Regions from separate parts of the Nitratireductor sp. OM-1 genome, predicted to be linked through region 3. Evidence: predicted binding sites of a transcription regulator. Region 3 holds the regulator's gene; each other region holds the start of a gene.
The links. Region 3 encodes LexA, which represses DNA repair genes until DNA is damaged. Its sites were predicted from a motif close to TGTTCNNNNTGTGTTCNG; they were not measured.
Positions count from the first base shown of each region.

Region 1 (6,318 bases), 1.1 Mb from region 3:
GCCGCTTGCCGCCCACAGCGCGGCGACGCCCAGCGGGGCCAGCGCCTCGATCGTGCGTGACGGCGTGATGAGCGCGCCGTTGATCGCGCCATAGGCCTCGCGGCTCAGCATTTCGGGAACGGCAAGGCCGCGCACAATGGTCATCATGCCATTGGCTGCGCCGTAAACGGCTGCAATCGCCGCGATCAGAAGCACGTGCGGCGGCGCGAAAGCATAGCCCAGAAGCACCAGCGGAAACACCGCGACCATGGCAGCGCCGATGAGGCGTACGGGCGCATTGGGCGCAAACGTCCAGATCACGATGCGGCCAGCCACCTGCGCCGGGCCGATGACCGCGACGATGCTCACCACTTCGGCGGCACTCAGCCCCCGCTCCAGAAGCAGCGGATAGATGTGGAAGCTCAGGCTGGAGAACACCCCGGCGTAAAGCACCAGGAACAGCGCCAGCGCCCAGAACACTGGCTGACGAAACGCCCAGAACACCGCTTCGCGCCCGTTCATGACCGGCCGCGCGCCTTCGGCTGCCGGCTCCTTCGGCCTGTCGCGGGCAGGATCGATCACCGCGAAATAGAGGCTCGCGCACACAAAGGCGTTGATCCCGCCCAGCACCATCAGCGCACCGCGCCAGCCAAGCGTCGCGATGAGCCATTGCACCAGCGGCACGAAAACCGTGCTGGCAAAGCCGCCCCACAGGGTGAGCGCGGTGATGGCGCGCCGCGCCTCAAGCGCACCGACACGGCGGGCCAGCACCGCAAAGGCCGGCTCGTAAAGCGTTGCCGCCTGAAGCCCGCCGAGAAGCGGCACAACCACATAGAAGAAGGCGATGCTGTCGACCTGCGACCACAGGAGATAGAGGAGCCCCGCCGTCAGCGATGCGCCGCTCATGACCCAGCGCCCATAGCCCCGGTCGATGGCCGCGCCAACCGGATAGGCGGCGAAGGCTGCCAGAAGAAGCCCCGCCGTCGCACCGCCGTAAAGAAGCGGCTTCGACCAGCCGAGTTCGATGCGCATGGCTTCGGCAATGAGCGGGAAACTGTAGAAGATCGAGCCCCAGGAACAGATCTGCGCGATGCCGAGCGCCGTAATCATGCGCCTGTATCCAGGCTCAGCGGTCCGGGCGCGCGCCATCGTCAATTTTCCCCGGAGCTCTGGGGCTGGCAGCTTTCGACACAGCATTCGTCCACGAGATAACCGATCAGTGCGTGCATCGCCGGGTAGTGCGCCCGGCAGATCAGCGTGGTGCCCTGCCGCTCGCGCGTGATGAGGCCGGTTTCCAGAAGCTTCTTGCAATGATGCGAGAGGGTGGAGGCGGGCATGGAAAGCCGCTCCTGCAACCCGCCGACGGGCATGCCCTCGCCACCCGCACGCACAAGCATGCGGTAGATGCGCAACCGCACCGGATTGCCGAGCGCTTCAAGCTGGGAGGATGCGGTTTCAAGTTCCATGGTACGGACGCCTAAATCCCAGCGCCCGCACTGTCAATCTTATTTCGAAAATATTCGAACTATTCATCCACGACGCGCAGGCGTAGCTGGCCGGAGCCGGGACCGCCCTCGCCGGTCGGCGGTTTTGGCGCAAGGCGATTGTCGTCCTTTGCCGGTTTCTCCGCCTCACCCGCGCCCAGTTCCAGCGCCTCGATCTTCTCGCCGCGCCTGGTGACTTTGTCGGTCGAGGTCAGGATCTGATCGATGTCGCGATTGGCCTGCATGAAGTGGGTCTGCAGCTTGCGCACCCTTTCATCAAGCCGGCCCACATCCTGCATCAGCCGCACCACCTCGGCCTGAATCAGATGCGCCTGCTCACGCATGCGCGCATCCTTGAGCACTGCCTGAATCACCTGGATCGACAGCATGAGCAGCGACGGGGAAACGATCACCACGCGGGCGCGGTGGGCGCGCTGAACGAGGTTTTCGAAATTCTCGTGGATCTCGGCGAAGATCGACTCCGACGGCACGAACATGAACGCCGTGTCCTGCGTTTCGCCAGTGAGAAGATACTTTTCCGAAATCGCCCTGATATGCACATCGATATCGCGCCGGAACGCCGCCTCCGCCCCCTTGCGCGCTTCGGGACTGCCGCCCTCGCCTTCCGAGGCGGCGCGAATGGCGTTCCACGCCTCAAGCGGAAACTTGGCGTCGATCACCAGCGAAGGCGCGTCATTGGGCATCTTCACCACGCAGTCGGGCCGGCTGCCATTGGAAAGCGTGGCCTGAAACTCATAGGCCCCATGCGGCAGACCGTCGGCAATGATCGCCTCCATACGCGACTGGCCGAACGCCCCGCGCGTCTGCTTGTTGGAGAGGATCTGCTGGAGCTGCACCACCTGTCCGGCAAGCGACTGGATGTTGTTCTGTGCGGTATCGATGACTGCCAGCCGCTCCTGCAGCTTCGCCAGATTCTCATGTGTCGACTTGGTTTGCTGGTTAATGGACTGGCCAAGGCGCGTGCTCATGCCATCAAGCCGCTCCGACAGGGCGCGGGTGAGCTCGGCCTGCCGGTTGCCGAACACTTCGGCAATCGACCCCATGCGCCCCTGCAACTCGGCCTGCGCCCGTGTGAGCTCGACCATGCGCGCCTCGGCCTCGCGGGCATGTTGCGCCGCTTCCGCGGCTGCGACCGCGCGCGCCCGTGCAGCACGCCAGAGCCCGGCGATCAGCAGGACCATCAGACCGAAGAGCAGAGCGCCGCCAGCCAGTAAAAGCTGCCCCAGCGTGAAGGTGCTCGCGCCGAGCTGCGCCACCGGTGCTGCGAAAATGTCGGACATCTGCTTTATCCCGCCATGTTGGAAGCATGGGACCGAAAGGTGAAAACCGGGTTCGGCTATTCCGATGCTCGCTCAATAATTTGGATCATCCTTTGCGCGTCCGAACGGGACACAGGGCGATCTGGTGGATTCGGGATAGCATTATAAGATCAAAACGTGAACAGGCATTGTGTATTGACGTTCCGCCGGTCAGGGCTTACCTGACAGCCATGACCATCAAACCGCTTGTTCTTCTTCCGGACCCGATCCTGCGCGAAACCTCCAAATCGGTGGAGCGCTTTGACGATCAGTTGCGCACATTCGCCGACGACATGCTGGCGACCATGTATGACGCGCCGGGCATCGGCCTTGCCGCCATTCAGGTTGGCGAGCCGCTTCGCATGCTGGTGATCGACGTTGCCGAGAAGGACGAAGAGCCGGCTCCGCTCGTGGTCATCAACCCCGAAATCGTGGCCAGCACCGATGCGCGCAACGTGCATGAGGAAGGCTGCCTTTCCATTCCCGATTACTATGCCGAGGTGGAACGCCCGGCCGGTGTGACGGTGAACTACTTCGATGTCGACGGCAAAGAGCAGACGGTGGAGGCCGACGGCCTGCTCGCCACCTGCCTGCAGCACGAGATCGACCACCTGAACGGCGTTCTGTTCATCGACTATCTGTCGAAGCTGAAGCGCGACATGGTGGTGCGCAAGTTCAGGAAACTCGCCAAGGATCGGCCGCCCGCGCGCATGGTCGGCTGACGCCGCCCCTCTCCTGCCGCGACCGATACGGGCATTTCAGCCTGCGGGGCTTGACCTTCAACCGGTAAATCCGCTTCAAGCACCCGCATGGGCGCTGATGCGCTCATTTCGTTTACTGGACGCATCGGACACGCGGCATGGCACTTCGTCTCATCTTCATGGGCACACCGGATTTCTCGGTCGCCACCCTTCAGGCGCTGGCCGGGGCCGGTCACGAAATCGTGGCCGTCTACTCCCAGCCGCCGCGCCCCGCCGGACGGCGCGGGCTTGAGCTGACCAAATCGCCCGTGCACCGCGCCGCCGAGGAACTGGGCATCGAGGCGCGCACACCGAAATCGCTGAAGAGCGAGGAAGAACAGGCAGAATTCAGCGCACTCAATGCGGATGCGGCGATTGTCGTTGCCTATGGCCTGCTGCTGCCCAAAGCCATTCTGGAAGGCACGCGCCTTGGCTGCTTCAACGGCCATGCGTCGCTTCTGCCGCGCTGGCGCGGCGCGGCTCCGATCCAGCGTGCGATCATGGCCGGCGATGCAGAAACCGGCATGATGGTGATGAAGATGGACGAGGGGCTGGACACCGGCCCCGTCGCCATGACGGAGCGCCTTGCCATCACCCCCGACATGACCGGCGGCGAACTGCATGACGCCATGCGCGAAACAGGCGCGGCGCTGATGGTGAAGGCGATGGATGCGCTTGAGAAAGGCGCGCTTGAACTCACGCCGCAGCCCGAAGACGGCGCGACCTATGCCAGAAAGATCCTCAAGGACGAGACGCGGGTGGACTGGTCCCGTCCCGCGAAGGAAGTGCACGATCACATTCGCGGGCTCTCGCCCTTCCCCGGCGCATGGTGCGAAATGCAGTTCGGCAGCAAGCCGGAACGCGTGAAACTTTTGCGCACGGTTCTTTCCAGCGGCGAAGGCGCGCCCGGTGAGGCGCTGGACGACACGCTGACGATTGCCTGCGGCGATGGCGCAGTGCGGCTGAGCGAAGTGCAGCGCGCCGGTGGCAAACCGATGAAGGCGGTGGACTTCCTGCGCGGCGCGAAGCTCGAGAAGGGAACCGTGCTCCCATGAGCGCCATCACCATCCGCCCGGAGACTGAGGCCGACCGCGATGCGGTTCATGCCCTGCTGACCGCCGCCTTTGACGGCGATGGCGAGGCCGGGCTTGTTACGGCCCTTCACGAGGCGGGTGACGCCGTGCTGGCGCTGGTGGCCGAAGCCGATGACGGCGCGATCTGCGGTCATGTGCTTTTCTCGCGCTTGACCGTCGAGAGTGACGGCGACAGCTTTCCGGCAGTTGCGCTCGCGCCGCTTGCCGTTCTGCCGGAGCACCAGCGGCAGGGCATTGGCGCACAGCTTGTCGAGGAAGCGCATCGGCGTCTCAGAGCTGCCGGCGAGACGCTTTCCATCGTGCTTGGCGAGCCGGCCTATTACGGACGTTTCGGCTACACGCATGAGGATGCAGCCGCCTTCGACAGCGACTACCAGTGCGCGGCGCTGCAGGCCGCCCTTTGGGGCGAGACACCAACAACAGGACGGCTGGTCTACGCACCGGCCTTTGGCGGGCTCTGACCATGGCGCGTTTTCGCATCGACATCGAATATGATGGCGGCCCCTATTTCGGCTGGCAGCGTCAGGCGACGCATCATTCGGTGCAGGCCGCGCTGGAGAACGCCATTCTGGCCTTTTCCGGTGAGACGGTTACGCTGTTTGGCGCAGGACGCACCGACACCGGCGTGCATGCGCTGGCGCAGGTGGCCCACTTCAACCTGACGCGCGAATGGACCGCGCGCACAGTGCAGAACGCCATCAATGCGCGGCTGGCCATGGCCAAGGAAACCGTGGCTGTGATCGAGGCCGCCGAGGTGGCCGACGATTTCGACGCCCGGTTTTCCGCCAGGGCGCGCCATTATCTCTATCGCATTCACAACCGCCGACCGCCGCTGACGGTGGACCGCGCCCATGCCTGGCATGTGGCCGCGCCGCTGGATGTGGACGCCATGAACGAGGCGGCGCAGCGGCTGATCGGCACGCATGACTTCACCACGTTCCGCGCGGCCCAGTGCCAGGCGAAGAGCCCGATCAAGACGCTGGAAAAGCTGGAGGTGACCCGTGACGGCGCGTTTGTGGAAATCCGCGCCTCGGCCCGCTCCTTCCTGCACAATCAGGTGCGCTCCTTCGCCGGAACGCTGAAGCGTGTAGGCGAAGGCGGCTGGGACGCAGACGCGGTGACGCGGGCGCTGGAAGCGCGCGACCGCAAGGCCTGCGGCCCGGTGGCGCCGCCGCACGGGCTCTATCTGACGCAGGTGGACTACTAGGGTCAGACAATCTCGGCGGGCCGTGCGGCTTTCGGCACCGGCCAGGATGGCGTGATGCCCGGTTGCGGCGGGCGCTCCAGATAGGTGGAGAGCACCACATAGCTGCGTGTCGCCTTGACGCCGGGCGTGTCGTAGAGCCGGGCAAGAAGCCCTTCGAGCGCGCGCGTGGAAGCGGCCCGCACCTTCAGGAGCATGCAGGCGTCTCCCGCCACCGAATGCACTTCCTCCACCTCGGGACATTCGGCAATCGCCATCAGCGCCGGTGTCTTGCCCCAGCCGCTTGTGTCCACATGGATGAAGGCCAGCAGCCCCTTGCCCACCACGCCGGGATCGATGAGCGCGGCCATCCGGCGGATCGCGCCGCTTTTCTTCAACCGTTTCACGCGCTCATGCGCGGCGGGTGCGGAAAGGCCGACGCGCTTGCCCAGCTCCGCGTAGCTGACCGTCGCGTCTTCGACCAGGACGGCTAATATTTTTCGGTCCATGGGGTCGAGA
Region 1 is NZ_CP029208.1:1,969,385-1,975,702, reverse strand. Features, by position in the region: gene DEJ54_RS09355 (MFS transporter) at 1-1,089, opposite strand, end outside; gene DEJ54_RS09350 (helix-turn-helix transcriptional regulator) at 1,131-1,445, opposite strand; gene DEJ54_RS09345 (DNA recombination protein RmuC) at 1,505-2,764, opposite strand; gene def (peptide deformylase) at 2,974-3,504, shown strand; gene fmt (methionyl-tRNA formyltransferase) at 3,642-4,577, shown strand; gene DEJ54_RS09330 (GNAT family N-acetyltransferase) at 4,574-5,077, shown strand; gene truA (tRNA pseudouridine(38-40) synthase TruA) at 5,080-5,823, shown strand; gene DEJ54_RS09320 (Lrp/AsnC family transcriptional regulator) at 5,826-6,318, opposite strand, start outside.
Region 1: the regulator LexA is predicted to act here: its motif matches at 2,910-2,927, upstream of def (peptide deformylase).

Region 2 (6,318 bases), 480 kb from region 3:
TTGCCTTTAGCGTATACGCAGAGGCTCTCTCTTGACTTCATTCATACAGACAGAGACATATGTGTTCAGGCAGCGTGCTTGTTTTGGGCAGCTGCGGCATCGGGGCGGATTTTATGATCAAGGATTTTGACAAGTTAAAGCAGCAACTTGCCGAGCTTTCCGAGGCGGTGAACAAGTTCGAGTCTGAAGCGGTGCAATTGCGCGTCGTGGAGCTTGTTCTGGGCCAGCGCGACGGTCAGGTTGCCGGCCTGTCCGAAAATGGTATCGATGGATACATTGCCGGACCGGGCATGATGCACATTGTGCGCAACACGCCGCGTCCCGGACGCAAGAAGACGACCACCGACAGCGCCAGGGGCGCCGTCGCGGCGCTGAATGAGCTGCTTGAAGGCGATTTCTTCAGCGAGCCGCGCACGATTGGCGATGTCGTCGCCCACTGCCAGAGCCAGTTTGGCACGCGCTACAAGTCGAACGCCTTTTCAGGCCCGCTCTCCCGCCATGCCCGCAACGGCATTCTGACCCGCGAGAAAAATGAAGACGGCAAGTTCGTCTACGTCGATCCGCAAAAGGCTGCCTAGAGCAGCGCGCACACATTGCGGGCCGGGTGAGTGCGCTTACAGCCGCCCGGGTTTGCTCCTTCCAGAAAATCGAAACGCTCGATTCCCGTCGGGGCCGCGCATTTTGCGGGTCAGGTGATTCCACCTGACCCCTTGTTCCTGTTTTTACGAAATTTTGGACGGAAAACCGTTTCCCGATTTTGCCGCTGGGTCTAGACCGGCTCTAGGCCGGCTTCACGAAGCCTTCGAGAACGCGTTTCTGGCCGGCCTTGTCGAAATCGATGGTGAGCTTGTTGCCCTCGATTGCCGAGACATTGCCATTGCCGAACTTCATATGGAACACGCGGTCGCCGACCTTGAAGGTGGACGGCTTTTCGGACACGGATCTGGCGACCAGCTCGCCTTCGATCACACGGCCCTTCACCGAGCCGCGCCCCGCGCCATAGCCCGAATCCGCCTCGCCATAGCCGATGCGCTCGACCTGATGGCCGGAGCGATTGCCCCAGTTGCGCGCGGTTGCGTCGGTGCGGTTCTTCTGGGCGCGCTGCCAGCCTGGCGTCGCGTAGCTGTTGGAGAACACGCTCTGGTCGTCGAAACGCGATTTGCCATAGGGGTTGGGCCGGCCGGGCTGGCCGACGGAATACCCGCCATAGCTGTTGCTCTCTTCGGCCACGTCCACATGCGCTTCGGGAAGCTCGTCCAGAAAGCGTGAAGGAATGGTCGACTGCCACAGACCGTGGATACGCCGGTTTGAGGCGAACCACAGGTGCAGGTTCTTCTTGGCGCGCGTCAGGCCCACATAGGCCAGCCGCCGCTCTTCCTCGAGGCCCGAGCGGCCGCCTTCGTCAAGCGCGCGCTGATGCGGGAAGAGGCCTTCCTCCCAGCCGGGCAGGAACACGGTCGGGAATTCAAGACCCTTGGCCGAGTGCAGCGTCATCAGGCTTACGGCGTCGAGCTCTTCATGGCGCTCGGCGTCCATCACCAGCGCCACATGCTCCAGAAAACCGCGCAGGCTCTCATATTCCTCCATGGAGCGGATCAGCTCCTTGAGGTTTTCAAGCCGTCCCGGCGCTTCGGCCGAACGGTCGTTCTTCCACATTTCCGTGTAGCCGGATTCCTCGAGGATCATCTCGGCCAGTTCCGTGTGGGGCGTCCGGTCGAGCATGCTCTGCCAGCGCTCGATGTTCTCCACCAGCGTGCGCAGCGAGGCGCGCGGCTTTGGCTTCATCTCCTCGGTGCCGACCAGATCGCGTGCGGCCTGCAGGAGCGTTGCCTCACGCATGCGCGAAACATCGTGGATCTGGCGCACGCTGGCTTCACCCAGCCCGCGCTTGGGCACATTGACGATGCGCTCGAATGCCAGATCGTCGGCGGCCTGCGCGACGATGCGGAAATAGGCCATGGCGTCGCGGATCTCGAGGCGCTCATAGAAGCGCGGTCCGCCGATGACGCGGTAATTGAGCCCCAGCGTGACGAAGCGGTCTTCGAACTCACGCATCTGGAAGGAGGCGCGCACGAGGATGGCGATGTCGTTGAGCGCGTGGCCCTTGGACTGCAACGCCTCGATCTCTTCGCCCACGGCCCGGGCCTCTTCCTCCGAATCCCAGGCGGCATGCACCTTCACCTTGGGATCGTCGGGGTCGGAATGCTCGGTGAATAGCGTTTTACCAAGCCGCCCTTCATTGTTGGCGATGAGGTGCGAGGCAGCGCCCAGAATGTGCTTGGTGGAACGGTAATTGCGCTCCAGCCGGATCACGGCAGCGCCGGGGAAATCCTTCTCGAAGCGCAGGATGTTGTCCACTTCCGCGCCGCGCCAGCCATAGATCGACTGGTCGTCATCACCGACGCAGCAGATGTTCACCGGTTCCGTGCTCTTGGGGCGCTGGGCGAGCAGCCGCAGCCACATGTACTGGGCGGTGTTGGTGTCCTGATACTCGTCCACCAGAATGTATTTGAACCGGCGGTGATAGTCCGCAAGCACATCGGGATGATCGCGCAGAATGCGGATCGGATGGCAAAGGAGATCGCCGAAATCGACGGCGTTGAGCGTCTTCAGGCGGTTCTGATAGGCGGTGTAGAGTTCACGGCCCTTGCCATTGGCGAAGGCGCGGGCGTCGCCCTCGGGAATTTCCTTTGGTGCCAGCCCCTTGTTCTTCCAGCCGTCGATCATCTGCGCGAACTGGCGCGGCGGCCAGCGCTTGTCGTCCAGCCCTTCGGCCTGAATGATCTGCTTGATGAGGCGGATCTGGTCGTCGGTGTCGAGAATGGTGAAGGAGCTTTTGAGCCCCGCCAGCTCGGCATGCTTGCGCAGGATCTTCACACCGATGGAGTGGAAGGTGCCGAGCCATGGCATGCCCTCGATGGCCTCGCCGACCAGCGTGCCGATACGCACTTTCATCTCGCGCGCGGCCTTGTTGGTGAAGGTCACGGCCAGGATCTGTGAGGGATAGGCGCGGCCGGAGGCCAGAATATGCGCGATGCGGGTGGTCAGAACGCGTGTCTTGCCGGTGCCCGCGCCCGCAAGCACCAGAACCGGGCCTTCGGTGGTTTCCACCGCGAGCCGCTGCTCGGGATTGAGCGCATCGAGATAGCGCGTGTCGGGTCCGCCCGTGCGCGCAGCCATGGCGCGCGCTGCAATGCCGGAGGGCTTCTGCGCAGCTGGGGGCGTCGGGGCGGGTTCGTCCTCGTCAAAGAACGGAATATCATCAGGAAAGCCGGACATCGCACCTGCTTATGGTGATTCGGGGGCATAGCCCATGGATGTTTTCTATTTGTACCGGTTTGCGCCTCACGAACCAAGGGGGTGCCAAGCCGGCAAAATGCGGGGGAACAGCGTCGTCAGTGCTCGCTTTCGCAGAGTGAATGGTCGGATAGCGCCCGCAGCACATAGCAATCGCAAACCGAGCCGCTGTCGCAACTGTCGACGATGCGCTGGAGCTCATGCTCCAGCCTTTGCAGGCGGGCAATGCGCTCGCGCACTTCGGTAAGGTGCTCGCGGGCAATGCTGTCCGCCGTTTCGCAGGGTTTTTCGGGATGCCCGCTCAGTTCGATCAGAGAACGGATTGCGTCGATGCCCAGCCCCAGGTCGCGGGCGTGGCGGATGAAGGCGAGGCGCTCCATCGCCTGCTTTCCATAGCGGCGCTGGTTGCCGGCGGAGCGCTCGGGCGGCTCGATCAGCCCGGTTTCCTCGTAATAGCGGATGGTCGGTACCTTTACGCCCACCCGTTTCGACAGTTCGCCAATTGACCACATGCCGCGCGGCTCCTTCAAAATCTCTAGTCTATATAGGTATTGCCGGCGCTCTGCGAAAGGCAAAATGGTTCACGCGGGCGTGAATGGACGTTTTCCCGGCTGGCCCTACCTTGGACTTCGGCGGGAACCAGTCAACGAAATGGGAGTGAATTCATGCAGGATCAGCCGAAGATTACCCAGGCGATGATCGACGCCTATGACGAATACACCCATCTGACCCTCGACCGCCGCGCCTTCATGAACAGGCTGACGCGACTGGCCGGATCGGGCGCAGCTGCGGCCGCCATCGCGCCCCTTCTGGCGGCAAATTCCGCCCGCGCGGCCATGGTCGCAGACGATGACGAACGCCTTGAAGCCGCAGACATCACCTATCCGGGGGAGGGCGGCGAGATGAAGGGCTATCTCGTGCGGCCTGCGGATGCGGGCGAGAAACTGCCCGCCGTGATCGTCGTGCACGAAAACCGCGGCCTAAACCCGCATATCCGCGATGTGGCGCGGCGTGTTGCGCTGGAAGGCTTTGTGGCGCTTGCCCCGGACTTCCTCTCACCGCTGGGCGGCACGCCGGAGGACGAGGACAAGGCGCGCGGTCTGTTCGGCGAACTGGATCGCGATCAGACGGTGGGCAATGCGGTGGCCACGCAGGCTTTTCTGGCAGGCCATGACGCCACGACCGGCAAGGTGGGCGTGATCGGCTTCTGCTGGGGCGGGGCGCTGGTGAACAATCTGGCCGTTGCCGATCCCGAACTGGATGCGGGCGTCGCCTATTACGGCTCGCAGCCGGCGGCGGAAGATGTGGCGCGGATCGAAGCGCCGTTGCTCCTGCACTATGCGGGGCTGGATGAGCGCGTGAATGCGGGCATCGACGCCTATCGGGCCGCACTTGAAGATGCGGGCAAGACCTTCACCATCCATGTCTATGAAGGGGTGAACCACGCGTTTAACAACGACACGTCCGAAGCCCGCTATGACAGTGCGGCGGCGGAACTGGCCTGGGAGCGCACGATTGCGTTTCTGAAGGAGAACCTGACCTGACTTCAGTATGAGCCGAAGGGCAGGGGATCGAAGTCCAGAAAAATGCGTTTCTGGCGCGCGGTGCGCACGATGGCGCGCACATAGATCAGATCGATGGGAATGGGCCTGCGGTTGCGCTCCAGCCAGTAGAGCTCGTCCTCGATGGATTTGAGCGCGCGCCAGAAATCATAATCGGAAATCTCGTGCGAATGCGCGAGACTGTCCGACAGGGCTCTGGCTTCCTCGTTCAACAACTGGCTTCTCGCCGCCTACGAATCGACTGGTTTCAGGCGATGGTCTGCGCGGGGAGGGGCCGCTTCAAGCGGGCGACATGGTTAAACTTGTGCAAAGATCTGGCCGCTGGCGTTATGGTTAACGGAGCCTTTAACCACTCCTTATCCCTTTAAGCCTTTGGCACTAAAGGACTATCGGTGTTCTTCCTCGCTGATGTCCACCAGCGCGCGGTTGAAGAAACGCAGCGCCCGCACATGGCTGGCAAAGGCGATGACGCGGCCCGGATCCTGCAGATCGACCACGGGCAGGCGGTCATAGCCGCCCTTGTCGAAGGCGCGCAGCGCCGCCTCCAGCGTGTCGGTCGGTTTGAGCGCCGGCGCGCCCGTTTCCGGGTCGAAGGCGACAGGCTCTTCGTCTTCCGGCAATGGCTCCATGAAATCCATCACGCGGGTCATGTGGCCGAGCGTCTTGTGCGGCCCCTCCACGAGAAACAGCCCGCGCATCTCCAGCTGCCACTGGAACCAGGAATGGCCATGAATGGCCTGGGTGATGCCATGCGCCACCGCAACGGTGAGCAGGAGCGCGATGGACAGTTCGTAGCCGCCAGTCAGTTCGAACACGATGACGGTGGTGGAGATGGGGGCGCCGAGAACGGCTCCGGCAACGGCACCCATGCCGAGGATGGCGTAGAGCCCTTCGCTGGATGCCATGTTGGGGAAGGCTGCGGCGGCGATGATGCCGAATGCGCCGCCGGTGAGCGCGCCGAGGAAGAGGGCTGGGGAAAAGATGCCGCCGCCAAACCGCATGGCGAGCGTGATGGAAGTTGCGGCCGTCTTGACGACGATGAGCGCCAGCATGGTCATGAGCGGCAGGCGGTTCCACAGCGCCATGTCGGTGATCTCGTAACCGACGCCGAGGATCTGCGGGAAGACCACGGCCATGCCGCCGACGATGAGCCCACCAACCACGGGGCGCGTCCATAAGGGAATGCGCACGCCGCGCGCCGCATAGTCGGAGACGAAGAGCGAGAACTGGAACAGGATTGCGACCACGGCGGCGGTCACGCCGAGCAGTGCGAAGGCCGGAAACTCCCAGAAGGACGTGATCTGGTGGGTGGGCACCAGAAAGGCAGCCGAACTGCCGAACCAGAGGCGCGAGGCAACCGCACCCGCCGCCGAGGCGATGACGATGGGCACGAAGGAGCGCATGGCGTAGTGTCCGAGGATGACCTCATGGGCGAACAGGACGCCGGCGATGGGGGCGT
Region 2 is NZ_CP029208.1:3,587,773-3,594,090, reverse strand. Features, by position in the region: gene DEJ54_RS17145 (hypothetical protein) at 114-578, shown strand; gene DEJ54_RS17140 (ATP-dependent helicase) at 781-3,279, opposite strand; gene DEJ54_RS17135 (helix-turn-helix domain-containing protein) at 3,396-3,809, opposite strand; gene DEJ54_RS17130 (dienelactone hydrolase family protein) at 3,963-4,841, shown strand; gene DEJ54_RS17125 (hypothetical protein) at 4,844-5,074, opposite strand; gene DEJ54_RS17120 (chloride channel protein) at 5,246-6,318, opposite strand, start outside.
Region 2: the regulator LexA is predicted to act here: its motif matches at 3,319-3,336, upstream of DEJ54_RS17140 (ATP-dependent helicase).

Region 3 (6,318 bases):
CCTCGCGGAAGTAGACAAAGGCCTGGAGCAGATCAAGAAGGTTCATCTGTTCCGGCTTGCCGCCGTTGAGCGCCACCATGTTGGCGCCAAAGGAGGTCTGAAGCGGCGTGAAGCGATAAAGCTGGTTCAGCACCACATCGGCCACGGCGTCGCGCTTCAGCTCGACCACGACGCGGTAACCCTGACGGTCACTCTCGTCGCGAATGTCGGAAATGCCTTCAATGCGCTTGTCGCGGACCAGCTCGGCCATCTTTTCGATCATCGACGCCTTGTTCACCTGATAGGGAACTTCGGTGATGATGATGGCTTCGCGATCATTGCGCGCCGGCTCGATCGAGACCTTGCCGCGCATGAGGATCGAGCCGCGGCCCGTCTCATAGGCGCTGCGAATGCCCGAACGGCCGAGAATCAGGCCGCCGGTCGGGAAATCGGGACCGGGAATGATCTCCTGCAACTGCGGCAGGCCGAGTGCGGGGTTCTCGATCAGCGCCACGCAGCCATTGATGACTTCGACCAGATTGTGCGGCGGAATATTTGTCGCCATGCCGACGGCGATACCACCCGAACCATTGACCAGAAGGTTCGGATAGCGCGCCGGAAGCACGCGCGGCTCGCTGGAGGAGCCGTCATAGGTGTCCTGAAAATCGACCGTGTCCTTGTCGATGTCTTCCAGAAGCTCATGCGCGCCCTTGGTGAGACGCGACTCGGTGTAACGCATTGCCGCCGGCGGATCGCCGTCGATGGAGCCGAAATTGCCCTGCCCGTCGACCAGCGGCAGGCGCATGGACCAGTTCTGCGCCATACGCACCAGGGCGTCGTAGATGGCGGCATCGCCGTGCGGGTGATACTTACCCATCACGTCGGCAACAGGACGGGCCGATTTCACATATTTGCGGTTCCAGTGGTAACCGCTCTCATGGGATGCATAGAGAATGCGCCGATGCACCGGCTTCAGACCATCGCGTGCATCCGGCAGGGCGCGGCTCACGATCACGCTCATCGCATAATCGAGATAAGAGCGCTGCATCTCCTCGACAATGGAAATCGGCTCGATTTCGTCGGGCTCGCCCGATCCGTTCGGCGTCGTCTGGTCAGTCAAAACGTGTCACATTCTTAATGAGGAATCACATACTCTTTATATATGAGCCGTCAGCGATTCTCCAATTGAGCATCCGTTTTTGATGACGGAAATCCAACGCAATTTCAGGCGCATACGAACCTCCTGGGGATGAGCGCCTTGACAAATTGTCGCAGGAAGCGAGCCTGCGTGAAGAATGAGGGCTTTTCCCTCGCATCCAAGCTGGGCTAGAGAGGCCGCAAGGAGAACCCGATGCCTGGTTACGATACCGTTTTCAACGCCTTCGTCACATTGCTGGTAACCGTCGACCCGCCAGGGCTTGCGCCGCTCTTTCTGGCGCTGACAGCAGGCATGAACCGCTCGGAGCGCAATCAGGTGGCCGTGCGCGCAGCCATCATCGGATTCGCCGTTCTGGCCCTGTTCGGCGTCGCTGGCAGCGTCATTCTGGCCGTGTTCGGCATCACGCTTCCCGCCTTCCGCGTGGCGGGCGGCCTGCTTCTGTTCTTCATCGCCTTTGAGATGATCTTCGAGCGCCGCCAGGAGCGCCATGAGAAGAGCGCCGAGCGCGCGATCACGCGCGACATGATCCGCAACATCGCCGCCTTCCCGCTGGCCATTCCGCTGATCGCGGGTCCCGGCGCCATCTCGGCAACCGTGCTTCTTTCGGGCGAGTTCAATTCGATCCTTGGCACCATCGCGCTGCTCGGCATCCTGCTTGGAACAATCCTCCTCACCTATGCCGTTTTCACGCTGGCGGAGCGCGTGGACCGCTTTCTGGGCGAAACGGGACGCTCCATCCTGACGCGCCTCCTGGGCGTCATTCTGGCAGCCCTCGCGGTCCAGTTCGTGGCAGACGGAGCCAAGGCGCTTTTCGCCGCGCCATAAGCGCTGCAACCGGACGGTTGCGGAACACAACTGGAACATATAGAGTATGTTCTGGTTTTGTTTTTAACTGATTCTCGGTGGCGCCCATGCTGACCCGCAAGCAGCACGAACTTCTTCTGTTCATCCATGAACGACTGAAGGAGACCGGAATCCCGCCCTCCTTCGATGAAATGAAGGAGGCGCTCGACCTCGCCTCCAAGTCCGGCATTCACCGGCTGATCACGGCTCTGGAGGAGCGCGGCTTCATTCGCCGGCTCCCGAACAGGGCGCGTGCGCTGGAGGTTCTGCGGCTTCCCGATTCCATCGCGCCCGGCCTCAATTCCGCCGCGCGCGGCTTTTCGCCAAGCGTCATCGAGGGCAGCCTCGGCAAGACGCCCGCGCCAGCGGCCTCCAAGCCTGCCGCCAGCAATGATGACGCGCTTTCCGGCGTCGTCTCCGTGCCTGTCATGGGCCGCATCGCTGCCGGTGTCCCCATCGACGCCATTCAGCACCAGACCCATTCCATCGCGGTTCCGCCGGACATGCTGACCGGTGGCGATCACTACGCGCTTGAGGTCAAGGGCGACTCGATGATCGATGCGGGCATTTTCGATGGCGACACGGTGATCATCCGCGAGACGCAGACCGCCAATCCCGGCGAGATCGTCGTGGCGCTGGTGGATCAGGAAGAGGCAACGCTGAAGCGCTTCCGCCGCAAGGGCGCATCGATTGCCCTTGAAGCGGCCAATCCGGCTTACGAAACCCGTATCTTCGGCCCCGACCGCGTCAAGGTGCAGGGTCGCCTCGTCGGCCTGATGCGCCGCTACTGAGTTTAAGACTATCCGGGGCGGCTTCAGGCATGCCCCGGCTCCGATGCCATCCGGCATCCAGAATGCGCGCTCTTTTCAAGCTCCGCGTCGGTTCAGCTAACATCGTCCGGGAAGAGCGCCTGGAAGACATGCGGAAGCATCTCGGGCAGATCCTCCGCAATCAGGCCCCGGCCGAACATCCCGCCAGCCTCTGCATGCAGCCACACGCCGGCCGATGCCGCCTCGAAGACCGGCATGCCCTGCGCCAGAAGGCTGGCCACAATCCCGCACAGAACATCGCCAGAGCCCGCCGTCGCCAGGAAACGCGATCCGTTGGTGTTGATCGCGGCGCGCCCGTCCGGGCAGGCGACGACCGTGTCCGCCCCCTTCAGGATGATCACCGCTCCTGAGCGCTCTGCCGCTGCGCGCGCACGCTCCACCTTGGACATGGAAGCGTCAGCCGCAAGGTCGCCAAAGAGCCGCGCGAACTCTCCTTCATGCGGCGTCAGCACGGTCGCTATGACGGAACTTCTCACGGCCTCGAAGAGCGTATCGGGCGTATCGGCAAAGGCGGTGATGGCGTCGGCATCCAGCACCAGCCCTTTCAGCCCTTCATCGCGCTCCAGAAAGCCCAGCGCGAAGCTGCGCGTGCGCTCGCCTGTACCGGCTGCCGGACCGAGAACGGCGGCTGTCGGTTTTCGCTCATCGAGGAAGGCGATGAGTTCATCCACCGCCTCCGCCTTGCGCAGCATGATCGAGGTCAGGTGCATCGCGTTCACCGACAGGGCGTTTGCAGGCGAAAGCACCGTCACGGCCCCTGCCCCGGCGCGCGCCGCGCCACGCGCGGCAAGCCGCGCTGCACCAGTGGATGCGCCACCGCCCGAAACGACGGCCACATGACCACGCACATATTTATGCGCATCGATCTCCACCGCCGGCACGCCGTCGCGCCAGAGCGCCGGACCATTCTCCCAGAGGGCGATATCCATTGATGCAAGCGCCATCTCGGCAATGCCGATATCGGCCACGACCAGCTCGCCGCACAGGCGTCGACCGGGCATGAGCAGATGCCCCGGCTTTTTGCGGAAAAACGTGACGGTCAGGTCCGCATCGAAGCAGCTTCCCAGCGGTTTGCCCGTGAGCCCCGAAAGACCGGACGGAAGATCGACGGCAACCACCGGGACGCCCGCAGCAGCAACCCGCTCGATGAGTTCGGCCTCGATGCCCTCAACTGGCTTTGAAAGCCCGGCGCCATAGAGCGCGTCAACCACCAGCCAGCCGGTCTCGGGGCGAAAATCGGCCAGCGCCTCGGGCGTTACAAAACAGTCTTCACGCGCCCTGGCGGCATCGCTGTCTTCCTGCGGCGCAGCATCGGCGAACAGGCGAACATTGACGCCGCGCTCGGCCAGAAGCCGCGCAATGACATAGCCGTCCCCCCCATTGTTGCCCGGTCCGCATAAAACCGCGACGCCGGCAGCGCCGGAAAACCGCTCGAGGATCAGATCGGCCACCGCCGCGCCGGCATTGCGCATCAGCCCGTACCCGTCATGAGGGCCGGCTGTGATGGCCGCGCGATCCACATTGCCCATTTCTTCAGGTGTCAGAACAACCATACGCATAACAAGCTGCCGCTTTCTTCGGCTCATTGCATATTTTTTAAGCAAGTCTCAAACTGCGAACCGCACCGCATGGTTCCCATCTTGCTATCCGGGGGCGCTCGCCTAGCATGCCAAAGCCGGAGAAAACCGCGTCGCGCCAATTCTCAAGACGCAGAATGCAGCGTTTGGCACGCAACATGCAAGGCTCTGTCACGAGTTGGCATGTTTCGTGCTTCAACCGAACCGGAGCAATAAGGGATGCGGACCATCCGTCCCTGAACCCATTTGGAGGCCACCGAGGCATGAAAAAGGTCGAAGCGATCATCAAACCCTTCAAGCTAGATGAGGTGAAGGAGGCCCTTCAGGAAATCGGCCTTCAGGGCATCACTGTCATCGAGGCGAAGGGTTTCGGACGCCAGAAAGGCCACACCGAGCTCTATCGCGGGGCGGAATATGTCGTCGACTTCCTCCCCAAGGTGAAGATCGAGGTCGTCCTGCCGGACGAAACCGTCGACGCCGCCATCGAGGCGATCCGCAAGGCAGCCCAGACAGGCCGCATCGGCGACGGCAAGATCTTCGTCACCAATGTTGAAGAGGTCATCCGCATCCGCACCGGCGAGACCGGCGCAGACGCAGTCTGACCCAAATCAGTAGTTCCCGGACCATGTCCGGATCATCAGGCAAGCTCATCGCAAACAGGAAAGCGAATATGACCACAGCACAAGACATCATGAAGCAGATCAAGGAAAACGACGTAAAGTTCGTCGATCTTCGCTTCACGGATCCAAGAGGCAAGCTTCACCATGTCACGATGGATGTCACGGCAGTGGATGAGGACATGTTCGCCGATGGCGTCATGTTCGACGGCTCGTCCATTGCCGGCTGGAAGGCGATCAACGAGTCCGACATGGTTCTGATGCCGGAGCCCGACACGGCGCATATGGACCCCTTCTTCGCCCAGTCCACGATGGCCATCGTCTGCGACATTCTCGACCCGATCTCCGGCGAGGCCTACAACCGTGACCCGCGCGGCACCGCCAAGAAGGCAGAAGCCTTCCTCAAGGCCGAAGGCTTTGGCGACACCGTCTATGTGGGCCCGGAGCCGGAATTCTTCGTCTTTGACGACGTGAAGTACAAGGCCGATCCCTACAACACCGGCTTCAAGCTCGACTGCAGCGAACTGCCGTCCAACGACGACGCCGACTACGAGACCGGCAATCTGGGCCACCGTCCGCGCATGAAGGGCGGCTATTTCCCGGTTCCGCCGATCGACTCCGCGCAGGACATGCGCTCCGAGATGCTCACGGTCCTGTCCGAAATGGGCGTGATCGTTGAAAAGCACCACCACGAGGTGGGTGCTGCGCAGCACGAGCTCGGCATCAAGTTCGAGACGCTCCTGAAGAGCGCCGACAGCGTTCAGAAGTTCAAATACGGCGTTCACCAGGTCGCCAATGCCTATGGCAAGACCGCAACCTTCATGCCGAAGCCGATCTATGGCGACAACGGATCGGGCATGCACGTCCACCAGTCGATCTGGAAAGACGGCAAACCGACCTTTGCCGGCAATGAATATGCCGGTCTGTCCGAGAGCTGCCTCTACTATATCGGCGGCGTCATCAAGCACGCCAAGGCGATCAACGCCTTCACCAACCCGATCACCAACTCCTACAAGCGTCTGGTGCCCGGTTTTGAAGCCCCGGTCCTGCTCGCCTATTCGGCCCGCAACCGTTCGGCATCCTGCCGCATTCCTTTCGGCTCCTCGCCGAAGGCAAAGCGCGTCGAGGTTCGCTTCCCCGATCCGGGCGCAAACCCCTACCTCGCATTCGCAGCGCTGCTGATGGCCGGCCTCGACGGCATCAAGAACAAGATCCATCCCGGCCAGGCCATGGACAAGGATCTCTACGATCTGCCGCCGAAGGAGCTCAAGAAGGTCCCGACCGTCTGCGGTTCGCTGCGCGAAGCCCTCATG
Region 3 is NZ_CP029208.1:3,110,312-3,116,629, forward strand. Features, by position in the region: gene gyrA (DNA gyrase subunit A) at 1-1,099, opposite strand, end outside; gene DEJ54_RS14865 (MarC family protein) at 1,331-1,963, shown strand; gene lexA (transcriptional repressor LexA) at 2,050-2,772, shown strand; gene DEJ54_RS14875 (NAD(P)H-hydrate dehydratase) at 2,865-4,370, opposite strand; gene DEJ54_RS14880 (P-II family nitrogen regulator) at 4,652-4,990, shown strand; gene glnA (type I glutamate--ammonia ligase) at 5,059-6,318, shown strand, end outside.